Regions from separate parts of the Leisingera sp. F5 genome, predicted to be linked through region 1. Evidence: riboswitches for the same ligand, from Rfam matches in the RefSeq annotation. Region 1 holds a riboswitch; the other holds the start of a gene.
The links. Region 1 has a riboswitch for cobalamin ahead of A2I95_RS09770 (CbtB domain-containing protein). Riboswitches for the same ligand answer to the same signal wherever they lie in the genome.

Region 1 (7,560 bases):
GGGCAAATCACCAAACGCCCCGTCCGGGCGCTGACGCTGTCAGCGCTGGCGCCGCGCGCGGGTGAACTGCTGTGGGACATCGGCGGCGGTTCCGGATCGGTCTCGGTGGAGTGGTGTTTGGCGGCGCCTGGCGCGCGGGCGATTACTTTTGAGCCGCGCGACAACCGTCTGGCGAACATCCGCGCCAATACGGCGGCGTTTGGGCTGGACCACCGGATGACGGCGGTTCTGGGCAAGGCACCGGATGTGCTGGACGGCCAGCCCCTGCCCGACTGCGTGTTCATTGGCGGCGGCGGGTCGCAGGCTTTGCTGGACCACCTGTGGGAAATTCTGCCGGAAGGCACCCGGCTGGTGGCCAATGGTGTCACACTGGAAACGGAAACGCTGCTGATGCAGGCCCATGCCGCGCGCGGCGGGCAGTTGTTGAAAGCTGAAATCGCCGAGGCGGGCCCGCTGGGGTCGATGCGCGACTGGCGGCGGGCGCGGCCTGTCATTCAGTGGAGCGTCACGCGATGAAAGTGGCGGGGATCGGGTTTCGCAGTGCTGCCACAGCGGCGGATTTGCAGGCAGCGCTGGCGCTGACCGGGGAACGTGTGGATGCGCTGGCCTCAGTCGCGGAGAAGGCCGCGGCGTCTGCCATGCAAGAGTTTGCGCAAAGCATCGGCCTGCCGGTGATTGCGCTGCAGGCGAGGGATATTAGCGGGGAGCAGACCTTGACCTGCTCACCCCGGATCAAGGCGCGGTTCGGCACCGGGTCGCTGGCGGAAGCCGCGGCGCTGGCGGGCGCGCGCCATGGGGCACCGGAGGCGCGGGCGCGCCTCCTGGCCCCCAGAGTTGTCACCGCGGATGGGCTTGCCACCGCGGCCATAGCAGAAAGACTTGAGCCATGACCGTTCACTTCATTGGCGCCGGACCGGGCGCTGCCGACCTTTTGACCCTGCGCGGGCGCGACATCCTCGCCGCCTGCCCGGTGTGCCTTTATGCGGGCTCGCTAGTGCCGGAGGAAATCCTGAGCCACTGCCCCGCGGACGCGAAGATCGTGAACACCGCGGCGATGGACCTGGAGGCCATCGTGGCAGAGATCAAGGCCGCGCATGAGGCCGGTCAGGATGTGGCGCGTCTGCACTCTGGCGATCTGTCGGTTTGGTCCGCGATGGGTGAGCAGATCCGCCGCCTGAAAGCCGAGGGCATTCCCGTGTCAGTCACCCCTGGTGTGCCGTCCTTTGCCGCAGCGGCTGCGGCACTGGGAACCGAACTCACCCTGCCCGGCCTTGGCCAGTCGGTAGTGCTGACGCGCACGCCAGGGCGCGCGTCCTCGATGCCTGCGGGCGAGTCGCTGGAGAACTTTGCCAAGACCGGCACCACGCTGGCGATCCACCTTTCGATCGGCAATCTGGATCATGTGGTGGAGAGCCTCACGCCCCATTACGGTGCCGGTTGCCCGGTGGCCGTGGTCTACCGCGCCAGCTGGCCGGATCAGCAGATCATCCGGGCGACGCTGGAGACACTGAAAGGGTCCTTGGACGAAAAGATCTCCCGTACTGCGCTGATCCTGGTGGGGCCGGTGCTGAAGGGCGAAGGGTTTGACGAGAGCTGCCTCTATTCCACCGAATACGACCGCCGCTACCGACCGCAAAGCGCGGACAGCCCGTGGTCAAGCTGGAGCCATGGCGATGACTGATATGAACCCTCCCGGACTGATGATCTCGGCGCCCTCCTCGGGCACCGGCAAGACCACGGTGATGCTGGGCCTGCTGCGCGCGCTGGCCGAAGACGGCCTCGTGGTGCAGCCCTACAAGAGCGGGCCGGACTATATTGACCCGGCGTTCCATCTGGCGGCTGCCAAACGGCCAAGCTTCAACCTCGACACCTGGGCGATGGACGCGGGCCTGCTGGATGCGGTCACCAGCCAGGCCGCAGGTGCAGAAATCTGTATCGGCGAGGGCTCGATGGGGCTGTATGACGGGGTGGCGACGCGGGGCCAGTCGGGTTTTGGCTCCTCAGCCGAGACCGCCAAGCGCATGGGCTGGCCGGTGGTGCTGGTGGTAGATGTCGGCGGCCAGGCGCAATCCGCTGCCGCCACGGCGCTGGGGTTCAAGAACTATGACACCGATGTGCCCTTTGCCGGAGTGATCCTTAACCGGGTGGCAAGCCCGCGGCATGAACGGCTGACCCGTCTGGGGATGGAAAAGGCCGGTATCACGGTGCTTGGCTCCCTGCCCCGGCGCGGTGATCTGGCGCTGCCGGAACGGCATCTGGGACTGATCCAAGCGGTGGAGCATCCCGATCTGGAAGCGGCCATTGCAGGCTATGCGGCGTTCCTGCGTGAGAATGTCGATCTGGAGGCGATCAAATCGGCGGCACTGGCGGGGGCGGCCCCGGCGGCGGCGGCACTGCCCCTGCCCCCAGCCCAGCGGATTGCGCTGGCGCGGGATGCGGCGTTTTCCTTTACCTATCCGCATCTGCTGACCGGATGGCGTGCAGCCGGGGCAGAGATCCTGCCATTCTCGCCACTGGCGGATGAGGCGCCCGCGGCGGACGCCGATCTGATCTGGCTTCCCGGCGGCTATCCTGAGCTGCACGGCGGCACGCTGGCGGCGGCAGAAAACTTCCGCACCGGGCTGCGCAAACATGCCGAAACCAAGCCGGTGCATGGTGAATGCGGCGGCTACATGGCCCTGGGCGAGGCGCTGATCGACAAGGAAGGCAACCGGCATCAGATGGCCGGGCTTCTGGGTCTTGTGACCTCATACGAGAAGCGCAAATTCCACCTTGGCTATCGCCGGGCCGTGCTTCAGGCCGGCATGCCGGGTTTTGCTGCTGGCACTGCGCTGCGCGGCCATGAATTCCACTATTCCACCATTCTGGATGAACCCGATGCGCCGCTGGCCAATGTCATGGACGCGGACGGCAACCCGGTGCCGGAAACCGGATCGGTCAAGGGCCATGTCACCGGCACCTTCTTCCACCTGATCACCGGAGAACAGGCATGAGCGGGTTTGTCAGCTTTGTCTCTTCCGGCCCCGGCGATCCGGAGCTGCTGACCGTCAAAGCGGTCAAACGGCTGGAAGCCGCGGATGCGGTGCTGTTTGACGATCTGTCCTCGGGGCCGATCCTGAGCCATGCCCGGAGTGACGCCGATCTGGTCGGCGTCGGTAAACGCGCAGGCCGCCCCTCGCCGAAGCAGGATCATGTCAGCCGGCTTTTGGTGGATTATGCCTCTTCCGGCCTCAATGTGGTGCGGCTTAAGTCCGGGGATTCCGGCGTTTTCGGACGGCTGGAAGAAGAGATCGCCGCGCTGCGCGAAGCAGGCATCGCGTTTGAGATCGTGCCCGGTGTGACCGCAGCCTCGGCTGCGGCAGCGGCGGCAAACATCCCGCTCACCCGGCGCAAGACCGCGCGGCGGCTGCAATTCATCACCGGCCACGATGTGACCGGCGGCCTGCCGGACGATCTGAACATGGCGGCGCTGGCCGACGCCGAGGCCACCACCGTGGTCTATATGGGCAAACGCACCTTTGCAGCGCTTGCGGAAAAGCTGATGGAAGCGGGCCTGCCGGCAGAAACCGATGCGCTGGTTGCGCTTGGTGTCTCCACGCCCGAACAATCGCTGCACCGCCACAAGGTGGGCGAGCTGCCTGACATGCTGCGGGCGATGGAAACCACTGCGCCGGTGCTGATCCTCTATGGCCCGCTGGCCGACCAGGACCTGGCCGAGGGATGAACGCGCCGATCCTCACTCTGTGCCGTACCTGCCGCGACGCGGACCCTGCCCTGCCCGGGCAGGCCGCCGCAGTGCTGGAGGCGGCGGGGGTGAAGGTCAAGCTGCAGCAGGTGGACTGCATGTCCGGCTGCAAACGCCCGCAGACGCTGGCTGTGCGGCAGAGCGGCAAGACCGCCTATCTGTTCGGAGAGATCACTGCAAAAGACCTGCCGGACATCCTGACCTTCCTGCGGATGTATGGTGAAAGCGCCGACGGCAATTTTGCCGACGCCCGTCCGCTGGGCAATTTGCGTTTCAAGGCGATTGCCCGCATCCCGGCCGAAACCGCCTGAATAGCTGTGCTGCGTGACGCTGAAAGGCTGCAAACTGGCGGAATCATTCTTGACCCGGCGGCGCCCCGCGGGGCAGAACAATCCGACACGGTGTCTGATAGTGCCTAAGCACTGGGACTGAAACGGGAATGAGGACGGTGGACCAAATCGCGGCACCGAAGCCTCAACCGCCCCCGCGACTGTGAGCGGCGAGCGGCCTTCCAATATCCACTGGCGCAAGCCGGGAAGGAGGAAGGCAGCTGCGACCCGCGAGTCAGGAGACCGGCCGTGTAAGGACGCAACAATCTGCCGTCGGGTGTGACGGCGAGGAGGACTAGAAATGACGACCAAAACGCTCAAGGCATCTGCCGCCGGCACGACCTTCATCCCGGCACTGTTTGCCGTGGTTCTGGGCCTGGGGATCATCACCCTGACCGGCCATGTTCAGGCATCCGCTTTGCATGACGCCGCTCACGATGTGCGCCACGCAACCGGCTTCCCCTGCCACTGAGACCATGTTCAGTCGTATTCTGATCAGCGGCTTGTTCGCTGGTGCTGCAGCAGGGTTGATTACCGCCCTGCTGCAGCTTTATTTCGTGCAGCCTGTGCTGCTGCACGCCGAGCTCTATGAATCCGGTGAGCTGGTGCATTTCGGCGCTGACGCTGTTTCAGCGCATCCCGAACTGCCCGGCTTTGATGCTGTGCGCGATGGTCTCAGCATTGTCTTCACCATGCTGACCTACACCGGCTATGCGCTGGTGCTGGTGGCGCTGATGTCGATGGCCGAGCGCCAGGGGCATGAGGTGACCGCACGCAACGGCCTGATGTGGGGCCTGGCTGGCTTCATCGCCTTCCACTTTGCGCCCGGCATGTCGCTGGCGCCGGAAGTGCCCGGGGTGGCAGCTGCCGACGTCGGCGTGCGCCAGATCTGGTGGACCATCACCGTGGCGGCAGCTGGTGTCGCGATGTGGCTGATCGCCTTTGGCGGCAATCTGGTGAGCTATCTGGTTGCAGCCCTGCTGCTGATGGCGCCGCATGTTGTCGGCGCACCTGAGCCGGAGACGTTCTCAGGTCCGGTTCCGACCGAGATCGGCGCCCTGTTTGCCGCTCGTGCCTTTGGCATCGGCATGGCCGCCTGGGCATTGCTGGGCAGCTTTGCCGGCTACTTCTGGCAGGCTGAAGGCAAGCGCGCGGACGCCGCTGCCTGATCCCGCCCCTCTTGCTCCCCGCCGGCCCGGAACCGGCGGGGCATTCTTTTTTTCGAGGATGACAAAATGTCCCGCTCTCTCGCTCTTTTTGCTATCGGCCTGGTGTTCGGCGGCGGCGCCGGTTTTGTGACGGCTGCCGGCAATGGCATCACCTTTGACGGTCATGATCATGGCGATCCTGCGCATCATGGCGGCAGCAATGCCGAAATGGCAGCCCATGACCATTCCCAGGCCGTCAGCCTGGCGGCGGGCCCGGATGCGCCCGGTGTTGCGGTCCAGCTGCATAAGGACCCGATGGCCGGCTGGAACCTGCAGGTCACACCGCAGAACTTCCGCTTTGCGCCCCAGAACGCCTCTGCCGCGGATGCAGACGGCGAAGGCCATGCGCATGTCTATATCAATGGCGAAAAACTCGCCCGCCTGTACGCCGGCTGGATGCATATTGCATCTCTGCCCGCAGGCGCCGAGGTGAAAGTTTCGCTGAACACCAACAGCCACAGCCCGCTGATGATCGACGGCGTGCCGGTCGAAGCCAAGGTGACCGCCCCGGCCGACAGCGAAGGCTCCTGACCGCAACTGCAGGCTTGCAGACAACAGCGCGCGGCCCCATAGGGGGTCATGTTTTCATGCTAGAGGCCCCGTGATGATTGAGCTTTCCCTGATCGGCATCGGCACCGGCAACCCGCAGCACATGACGCTGCAGGCGATCGACGCATTGAATGCGCAAGACCTGATCCTGATCCCCAACAAGGGCGCGGGCAAGGATGATCTGGCGGGGCTCAGGCGGGAGATCTGCACCCGGGCCATCGAGGGCGGCGGGCCGAAGATCGTCGAATTCGCCCTGCCGATGCGCGACGAGGCCACCAAAAGCTACCACCGGCGGGTGGATGACTGGCATGACGCCATCGCGGAAATCTGGTGGCAAAACATCACCGCGAACCTGCGCGAAGGCGGCAAGGCGGGCTTTCTGGTCTGGGGCGATCCATCGCTTTATGACAGCACCATGCGGATTGCTGAGCGGCTGAAGACGCTGGCGGACATCAAACTGACAGTGATCCCCGGCATCACCTCGATCCAGGCACTGACCGCGGCGCACGCGATTCCCGTGAACGAGATCGGCGCCCCCTTCACCATCACCACCGGGCGGCAATTGCGCGAAAACGGCTGGCCGGACAGCGCTGATACGTTGGTGATCATGCTGGACGGGGAATGTTCGTTCCAGTCCATTGATGCGCAAGAGGCAGAGATCTTCTGGACCGCTTACGCGGGCATGGAAAACCAGATTTCCGTGGCAGGCCCGCTGGCGGAGGTTGCCGGCCAGATCATTGAAACCCGCGCCAAGGCACGGGCCGAACATGGCTGGATCATGGATATCTACCTGCTGCGACGGCGGTAACTGCCGCTGTCAGAGGCGAAACAGCGCTTTGAACCCCGCCTGTATTTCCGCAGCGCAGCAGGTCTGGAGTTGTTCCGTTGCCAGGGTGCGCTGGCTCAGTTGTTGCTGATGATGCAGTGCAATCAACCCGCCGGTGCATGGAATAGACTTGCGGGGTCTCCCCCGGCCATGACCCATCGCAGCAGTTCATTGCAGGCCGACACATAGTCGCCCGCATTGGCCTTTCGCATCATCTTTGACCGGCACACCGAACCGGATCCGACATTGAAGGCCAGCTCGAGCATGGATGCCTGCACGCCGACAGGAATGCGCTTGTTCGTCATGCAGCCTGAGATTTCCGCATAGAGCGTTTGAACGTCCTCTTCGAGACGATCCACGCATTCCGCCATGGTCGCCTTATCGCCAATCTGCACACCATGGGTATCGCCAAAACAGATGGTCGCCACGTCCACAATGTCGCGGTACGCTTCCAGCCGCACCTGGGGGCGTCACCGCCTTGATCGGCGCACTTCAGCTGACGTTTGATTTCAGTGGGCGGGCACGCACTCACCAAATGCTTCAGCACGACTACTACCAAGCGCTGGCCAATTTTCAGAGAATTACCGATCCGACCGAGAGCGACGTCGCAGAGGCGAATTCGCAGCTCACCACAATCATGGCTCATGAGCCGCCCGTGATGCGGGCCGTCGATGCCAAAGCACACAATGACGCTATAGATGCCACGGGCTTTTAAGAGCAAGACCAGAGGCTCAAGGTGCCGTTGTGGCACCACTTGCTCCGGAACTTCATTGGCTTTGAAGGCAAGAACTACCCAACCTTCAATGAAGTCGAAATCCTCAAACACAAGGCTCTCGAAGCCAAGAAAGGAAAAACACCTAATGCAACGACGCAATAACAGTTCATTCGGCGGCAAGCTGATAA
Region 2 (7,560 bases), on a different contig from region 1:
CGCACCCCGCTCATATTGCCCATCAGCCAGAACATGATGCCGCGGGCCTGATCAGCATTGGCCGACTTGGCGATGATGAAAGCAGTCAGCGCGTTGAACAGCTGCGAGCCTGCAATGCCGGCCAGCACGATCTGCGCTGCCGCCGCGCGGCTGCCGCCTGCTCCGGCGGCCCGGGCCAGAACGGCAACAAAGCCAAAGGCCAAAAGCGCGCCATTGAAGGCGCCAAAGGACAGCGACAGCGCACCGCCGCCCAGCCCAGCAATGGTCACTGCAACCGCCCCGGTGGAGGCGCCGGCAGAGATGCCGAGGATGTATGGATCGGCCAGCGCATTGCGCAGCAGCGCCTGCAGCACCACACCCGCCACCGCCAGCGCCGCCCCGCAGGCCCCCGCCACCAGCGCCCGCGGCAGCCGGTAACTCCAGACAATGCCTTGATCTATCGGATCAACCGGCAGCCCTGCCCCGGCCAGCTTGTTGGCCAGAACAGACAGCACAAGGTCAGGCGCAAGCGCGGTTTCCCCGATCATTGCGCCTGCCAGAACCGCCGCAACCAGCACCGGCAAGGCCAGGCACGCGCCCTTGACGCCCTGCCATGTGATTGCGGCGGCTGCGCTCACTGGCTGTTGCCGATCGCGCTGAGTTCAGCAGCCAGTTCCTCCAGCGCCGGAATGGCACGGATGGTGGCATCCATCGCCTGAGCGTCCATCACGACGATGCGGTTGTTCTTGACCGCATCCATCTGGCTGGCCACCGGATCACTGCGCAGGAACTCCAGCTTTTTCTCATAGTCATCCGCAGCAAAGCGGCGGCGGTCCATGCGGGCAATCACAATCACTGTGGGGTTGGCTTTGGCGATGGTCTCCCAGCCGACAGTCGGCCATTCCTCGTCGGTTTCGATGACGTTGCGCAGGCCCAGCTGCTGCATCATGTAACCCGGCGCGCCCTTCTCGCCTGCCACAAACGGATCGCTCTCCATTTCAGGCGAAGAGAACCAGAACACGGCGGATGCATCTTCCAGTGCGACTTCCTGCGCCTTGGCAACAGCTGCCGCCTCGCGGGCCTTGTAGTCGGCGACCAATTCGGCGCCTTTTTCGGCTTCGCCAAAGATCGCCGCCAGCTCCTCGATGCCCTGATACAGGCTGCCGGTGGTGAACATCCGGGTGCGGGTTCCGTCGCCGCCGGTGGTGTTGTCCTTACCGACGCAATCGGCGGGCATCACATAGGTCGGAATACCCAGATCATGGAACTGCTCACGTTTGGCCACGACGCCTTCGGGGCCAACGTGCCATTCGTACTGCGCCGCAACCAGGCCGGGCCGCTTAGCAACCACGCTTTCAAAGCTCGGATCGTTGTCGGCCAGGCGGTCGATCTTGGCATTCAGGTCCGCGTATTCGGGCAGCACGTCGTTGAACCAGACCGAGGTGCCCAGCACCTTGTCGCCCAGCCCCAGCGCGTAAAGCACTTCGGTCGCCGCCTGGCCGACCGTTACGGAAGACGCTGCCGGCGCCTCGAAAGTGATCGACTGGCCGCAGTTTTCAATGGTCAGCGGAAAGGTTTCACCGGCCGCCGCAGCCTGTGCAGCAGCGATGAAGGAAAGGCCGATCAGGCCGGAACGCAAAAACATGATATTCGATCTCCATGTGTCAATGACCGGAGAACGGGTGAAAGGGCATTGACCGGTAAGGCAGAGGTCCTTGCCCCCGTTTGCGGCACCGGAAACCGGCGGCGCATCTTATCGGCAACCTCCCCGGACAACCCCGCCCGGTGTTTTTCGGTTTTCACCGGCAGGTCTCCTGACTGGCGGGTCAATGACTGTGCCGTCTTCCCGGACTGTTTTGGTCCAGTGACGTCATGGCACAGCTCTCGCCGCCTACAGTTGCGGGGGCAGTTCCGTTTGGCGCCGGCAGGCACCGCGGATTCCCTCTTAGCCCTTTCGGGACCGGTAAAGCGCGGGTAGCGCATCCCTTTCGTTGCGGCAAGAAAAAGTTATTCTGCAGCAGAAATTCTGCGGCCCGGGCACAGCTGCGGCAAGCAGCCTAGGTAGGAGGGTTTCCAAAGGCACGGACAGATGGAAAATTCCAGAAGAAGCCGTTTCAGGGTTGGGACACCCATCAGCCGCAGCCGCAAAAGCGGGACTGCAAACTGTCCGGAGACAGCCCGCAGTCCCGTTATTCGACCACGATCAGATCGGTATCCATCGCCTTGAGCATGTCCAGGATGGCCTGCGGCGGTTGCGCGTCCGTATAGAAGACTTCGAATTTGGTATCCTTGCCGATCGACACCGGCGCGCGCTTGTTGAATTTGTCATGATCGGCAACGACTATCCGGACCTGCGCATTGGCCGCCGCGACACGGGCCAAATTTGCCTCTTCCAGGTCATGCAGCATGAAACCCAGTTCGGCATTGATCGCCCCGGCCGAAAAGATGGCAAACTGCACGTTCAGCCGCCGCACCAGATCCAGCGCTTCGGCCCCGAAGGCGCCGCCGTCATGCGGGCGCAGCTCGCCGCCGGCCAGAAACACCCGGTTGTTGTTGCGCGATGCCAGCGCATGGGCCACCAGCACGGAGTTGGTCACCACAAAGAGGTTTGACCGCTGCTGCAGCTCCTGCGCCACATAGGCTGTGGTGGAACCAACGTCTAAAAAGACCGAATCCCCGTCGCTGATGGTCTTGGCCACCTCGATGGCCAGACGCTGCTTTTCAGAGGCGTGGGTGTCCATCCGGCTTTGCAGCGGCAGCTCGTTCACATCTTCAACCAGATGCACCCCGCCGTGAACCTTGCGGACCGCCTGGGCATCCTCCAGCGTGCGGATGTTCCGCCGGATGGTTTCATTGGACACACCCAGCCTGCCAGCCAGATAGCTGACCCTGCAGGATCCGCCTGCCTGCTGCAGCGCCCGCAGGATTTCCTCTTCACGCTGGTTGGTGGTCTTACGGGTTTTGGTCATCTGGCCTCCTGTTGCGTTGCTACGCCAGAAAGCCACAAAAAACAACACACGGACCTCTAGCGCCGCAATTTTTTGCTCAAAAACCGCCTAATTCAGAGACAATTGTGGCTTATTGTGGTTTTTTATTGACTGACAGACATAACCGCAGCACCATCTCAGCACGCGACGCCAAGAATCGCACAAAATGCCACATATCAGGGAATTCCTTATGCTGAGAAACTTCAACGCTTTGGGAGCCGTGGCGCTGACAGCCGCCGTTTCCGCTCCATCCGCCTGGGCCGCCGAGTCCTCCGACCCCATCAGACTGACACTGCACGACTGGTCCGGCCAGCTGATCAACACCAAGATCATGGGCAGCATCCTGCAGGAGGCAGGATACAACGTCGAATACGTCCAGGCAGACTATATCGCCCAGTTTGCCGGGTTGAAGACAGGGGACCTGCATCTGGCGATGGAAATCTGGGAAACCACCGGACGCGAGGCGCTGGACGACGCGACTGCCTCGGGCAAGGTGGTCAACGCCGGCGAAACCGGGCTGATGGCGATCGAGGAATGGTGGTACCCCGCCTATATGAAAGACCGCTGCCCCGGCCTGCCCGACTGGCAGGCGCTGAAAGACTGCGCCGAGGAATTCGCAACTGCTGAAACCTCCCCCTACGGGCGCTATGTCGGCGGGCCGGTCACCTGGGGCGGCTTTGACGAGGAACGCGTCGAGGCGCTAGAGCTGGAATTTGAAGTTGTGCATGCGGGCACCGATGCGGCACTGTTTGCCGAACTTGAATCCGCCTATCAGCGCCAGGATCCGATTGTCCTGTGGGTTTATGTGCCGCACTGGGCGCCGGCCAAATACGACGGCGAGTTCGTGGAATTCCCGCCCTATTCCGCGGAATGTTACGCTGATCCTGCGGCGGGGGTGAACCCGGATCTGGCTTATGACTGCGGCAAGCCGCGCGGCCCGATCTGGAAGGCGGCCTGGGCCGGACTGCCGGAAAAATGGCCGGGTGCCTATGAGATCGTTCAGTCCTACCAGATTACCAACGAAGAGATGAGCGCCATGGTCGGCAAGGCGGATCTGGAGGGCGTCGATATCGATACAGTGGTGTCCGGATGGATGACCGCAAACAAGGACCGCTGGTCCGGCTGGATCGGCAACTGATCTCACTCCCCGGGGCTGCTGCACGCTCTCCGGCAGCCCCGGTCTTTTCTCCTGTCCCGTCAATCAACCCGGCCGCTTTCTGCGGACCGGTCCAGGAACCGCATTGATGTCTCCCAAGACCAAACTCTCCTGCCGCAACATCTGGAAGCTTTATGGCGCCAATGCCGAGGCGTTTCTGAACAGCAACCCGTCCCCCAGCGGCGCGGAGATCCGCAAGGCAGGTATTATCGGCGCTGTGCGCGATGCCCGCATCGACATTGCCGAAGGCGAGATCTTCATCATCATGGGCCTGTCCGGGTCCGGCAAATCCACCCTGGTGCGCTGCCTGTCGCGGCTGATCGAGCCGACCGGCGGCGAGGTGCTGTTTGACGGTGTGGATCTGCTGACCGCCAGCGAGCAGGAACTGATCGAAATCCGCCGCCACAAGATGGGCATGGTGTTTCAGCACTTTGCCCTGCTGCCGCATCTGACCGTGCTGCAGAACGTGATGTTCCCGCTGACCGTTCAGGCCGCGCCCAAAGCCGAGGCGGACGCCAAGGCCCGCGAGGTGGTGGAACTGGTCGGCCTCAAAGGCCGCGAGGATTATTACCCGCGCGAGCTGTCCGGCGGCCAGCAGCAGCGCGTCGGTATTGCCCGCTCCTTGGTGACGGAACCTGATCTGTGGTTTCTGGACGAGCCGTTCTCGGCGCTTGATCCGCTGATCCGCCGCGAGATGCAGGACGAATTCCTGCGCCTGCAGGCCCGCCTGCACAAGACCATCGTCTTCATCACCCACGACTTCGAGGAGGCCGTGCGCCTTGCCGACCGTATCGCCATCATGAAGGACGGCGAGATCATCCAGATTGCCACGCCTGAGGAACTGGTGCTGAACCCGGCCACGGACTATGTCGCTGAATTCACCCGCCACATCCCGCGCTCCAAGGTGCTGACGGTGGGCGGCATCATGACCCCGGGCACGGACGGTGACGGCCCCCCGGTTCCCGCCGCCGCCCGGGTATCGGAGGTGGCAGAGCAGATCATCGCCGCAGATGCCCCGCGCCCGGTGTGCGATGAAAACGGGCGCATCATCGGCAGCATCGGCCGCACAGCGGTGGCCCGCGTGCTGTTCGGCGCGGGGAAAGCGGCATGAAAGCGCGTCTGACTTGGCAAAGCGCCGCAGCCTGGGGGCTGGTGCTGGTCACAATCCTGCTAGGCTGGTTCGGCCGCGATCTGGCCAAGGCGCTGGATGCGCGCTGGCTGATCAAGATCCCCTCCTCTTGGGTGATCCCCTTCAAAACCCGTATATCTTCCGCCATGTCTTGGCTGGTGGAGGACGCGGCCATCGGCCCGGTGTCCTTCACCGATGCCACCCGCGCCATCGCCTGGCTGATCGAACAGCCCTATGAGCTGATGCTGAGCCTGCTGGCGCATGGTTTTCTGTACGGCCCCGGCCCGGCCCCGCAGGTGCTGCTGCCGGCCGCCAGCTGGATCGCGGTCACCATCGCGGTGATTGCCCTGGGACACTTCTGCCGCAACTGGGGGCTGGCGGCGGTCGCCGGGGCCTGTTTTGCCTATCTTGCGGTCTTCGGACAGTGGGACAGCGCCATGGTCACGCTTGCCTCGGTGGTCATCGCGGTGCCGATCGGCGCAGGCGGCGGGCTGCTGGCCGGCATCTGGGCCTACCGCCACCCGCAGGGCGAACGCATCCTTTCCCCTGTTCTGGATCTGATGCAGACCATCCCGATCTTCGCCTATCTTGTGCCGATCCTGTTCATGTTCGGCTTCGGCCCGGTCTCGGCGCTGGTCGCCACCATCATCTATGCCACCCCGCCTATGATCCGCATCACCATCATGGCGCTCAAGTCGGTGGACCCGGAGATCCTCGACTTCGGGCGGATGGCGGGCACCACCAAACGGCAGCTGATGTGGCGGGTGCTGGTGCCCTCGGCCAGTCAAAGTCTGATGGTCGGCGTCAATCAGGTGATCATGCTGACGCTCAACATGGTGATCATCGCCTCGATGATCGGTGCTGGCGGGCTGGGGTTCGACGTGCTGGCTGCCCTGCGCCGCCTCGACATCGGCGCCGGGTTCGAGGCAGGCATCGCTATCGTGGTGCTGGCCATCGCCGTGGACCGGCTGAGCCAAGCTTTCGCCGAACGCATGGGCCAGATCCACCACACCTCACCCGGCTCCTGGGCCGCCCGGCACAAACGCACGGTGCTGGTACTGTCGCTGTTAATGATCACCTGGGTGCTGGGCCGCTTCTCGCCGTTGCTGCTGGACTATCCGGCCAGCCAGACCATCACCACTGGCGCCTTCTGGAATGACGCAGTCAAATACCTGAACGTGAATTACTTCGATGCGTTCGAGGCAGTGAAGGTCTTCTTCCTGCACTGGTTCCTGCTGCCGATCAAGAAAACCCTGCTGGGCATTCCCTGGCCCTGGGCGATTGCCATGCTGACGCTGCTGGGCTGGCGCGTCGGCGGCTGGAAACTGGCAGCGCTATGCGGCGTGATGTCTGCCCTGATTGCGGTCAGCGGCCTTTGGGCCAAGGCCATGGTCACTGTCTATCTTTGCGGCGCCTCGGTGATCCTCGCCACCCTGATCGGTGTGCCTCTGGGTGTGCTGGCCGCACTGAACCGGCGCGCAGGCATCGCCATCAACCTGCTGATCGACACCCTGCAGACCCTGCCCAGTTTCGTCTACCTGATCCCGGTGGTGATGCTGTTCCGGATCGGTGATTTCACCGCGATGATCGCCATTGTCCTGTATGCGCTGGCCCCGGCCGTCCGCTATGCCGCGCATGGCGTGCGCAGTGTCAGCGGCGAGCTGATCGAGGCAGGCTTAGTCTCAGGCTGCACCCGCTGGCAGCTGCTGCGCCTGGTGCGCCTGCCGATGGCGCTGCCGGAGATCCTGCTGGGCATCAACCAGACCATCATGCTGGCGCTGTCGATGCTGGTGATCACTGCGCTGGTCGGCACCCGTGACCTCGGTCAGGAAGTTTATATCGCGCTGACCAAGGCAGACACCGGCCGCGGCTTGGTCGCCGGTCTTGCCATCGCCTTCATCGCCATCATTGCCGACCGGCTGGTCAATGCTGGTGCCCGCGGCGCCCGCATCCGCTTTGGACTGGAGAGCTGACCATGACCCAATCCGATCTGCTGAACCGCATCCGCGCCCTGCCGATTTGGCAGGGAGAGATAGGCATCAGACCGCTCGACGGCGGTATCACCAATGTGAATTGCCTGGTCGAGGACAGCGCGGGCAAATACGTGGTACGTGCGGGCGATGACATCCCGCTGCACCAGGTGATGCGCTTCAACGAGCTGGCCGCCAGCCGCGCCGCCCATGCCGCTGGCCTGTCACCCGCGGTCGTGCATACCCAAGGCGGCCTGACGGTGCTGGAATACATTGAAAGCCGCACCCTGACCGAGGAAGACGTGCGCGACCCCGCCATGCTGCCCCGGGTACTGGAGC

Region 2: another riboswitch for cobalamin. It lies ahead of A2I95_RS16555 (ABC transporter substrate-binding protein); the one in region 1 lies ahead of A2I95_RS09770 (CbtB domain-containing protein).

What each region holds. Positions count from the first base shown of each region.
Region 1 is NZ_LUKH01000011.1:120,534-128,093, forward strand. It holds gene cbiE (precorrin-6y C5,15-methyltransferase (decarboxylating) subunit CbiE) at 1-516, shown strand, start outside; gene A2I95_RS09745 (cobalamin biosynthesis protein) at 513-890, shown strand; gene cobM (precorrin-4 C(11)-methyltransferase) at 887-1,681, shown strand; gene A2I95_RS09755 (cobyrinate a,c-diamide synthase) at 1,674-2,993, shown strand; gene cobA (uroporphyrinogen-III C-methyltransferase) at 2,990-3,724, shown strand; gene A2I95_RS09765 (DUF1636 family protein) at 3,721-4,056, shown strand; cobalamin riboswitch at 4,128-4,341, shown strand; gene A2I95_RS09770 (CbtB domain-containing protein) at 4,376-4,546, shown strand; gene A2I95_RS09775 (CbtA family protein) at 4,551-5,243, shown strand; gene A2I95_RS09780 (hypothetical protein) at 5,310-5,813, shown strand; gene cobF (precorrin-6A synthase (deacetylating)) at 5,887-6,639, shown strand; gene A2I95_RS09790 (glycoside hydrolase family protein) at 6,762-7,118, opposite strand; gene A2I95_RS09795 (hypothetical protein) at 7,136-7,372, shown strand.
Region 2 is NZ_LUKH01000024.1:8,751-16,310, reverse strand. It holds gene A2I95_RS16560 (iron ABC transporter permease) at 1-617, opposite strand, end outside; gene A2I95_RS16555 (ABC transporter substrate-binding protein) at 614-1,624, opposite strand; cobalamin riboswitch at 1,766-1,959, opposite strand; gene A2I95_RS16550 (DeoR/GlpR family DNA-binding transcription regulator) at 2,169-2,948, opposite strand; gene A2I95_RS16545 (ABC transporter substrate-binding protein) at 3,157-4,104, shown strand; gene A2I95_RS16540 (glycine betaine/L-proline ABC transporter ATP-binding protein) at 4,211-5,233, shown strand; gene A2I95_RS16535 (proline/glycine betaine ABC transporter permease) at 5,230-7,224, shown strand; gene A2I95_RS16530 (phosphotransferase) at 7,227-7,560, shown strand, end outside.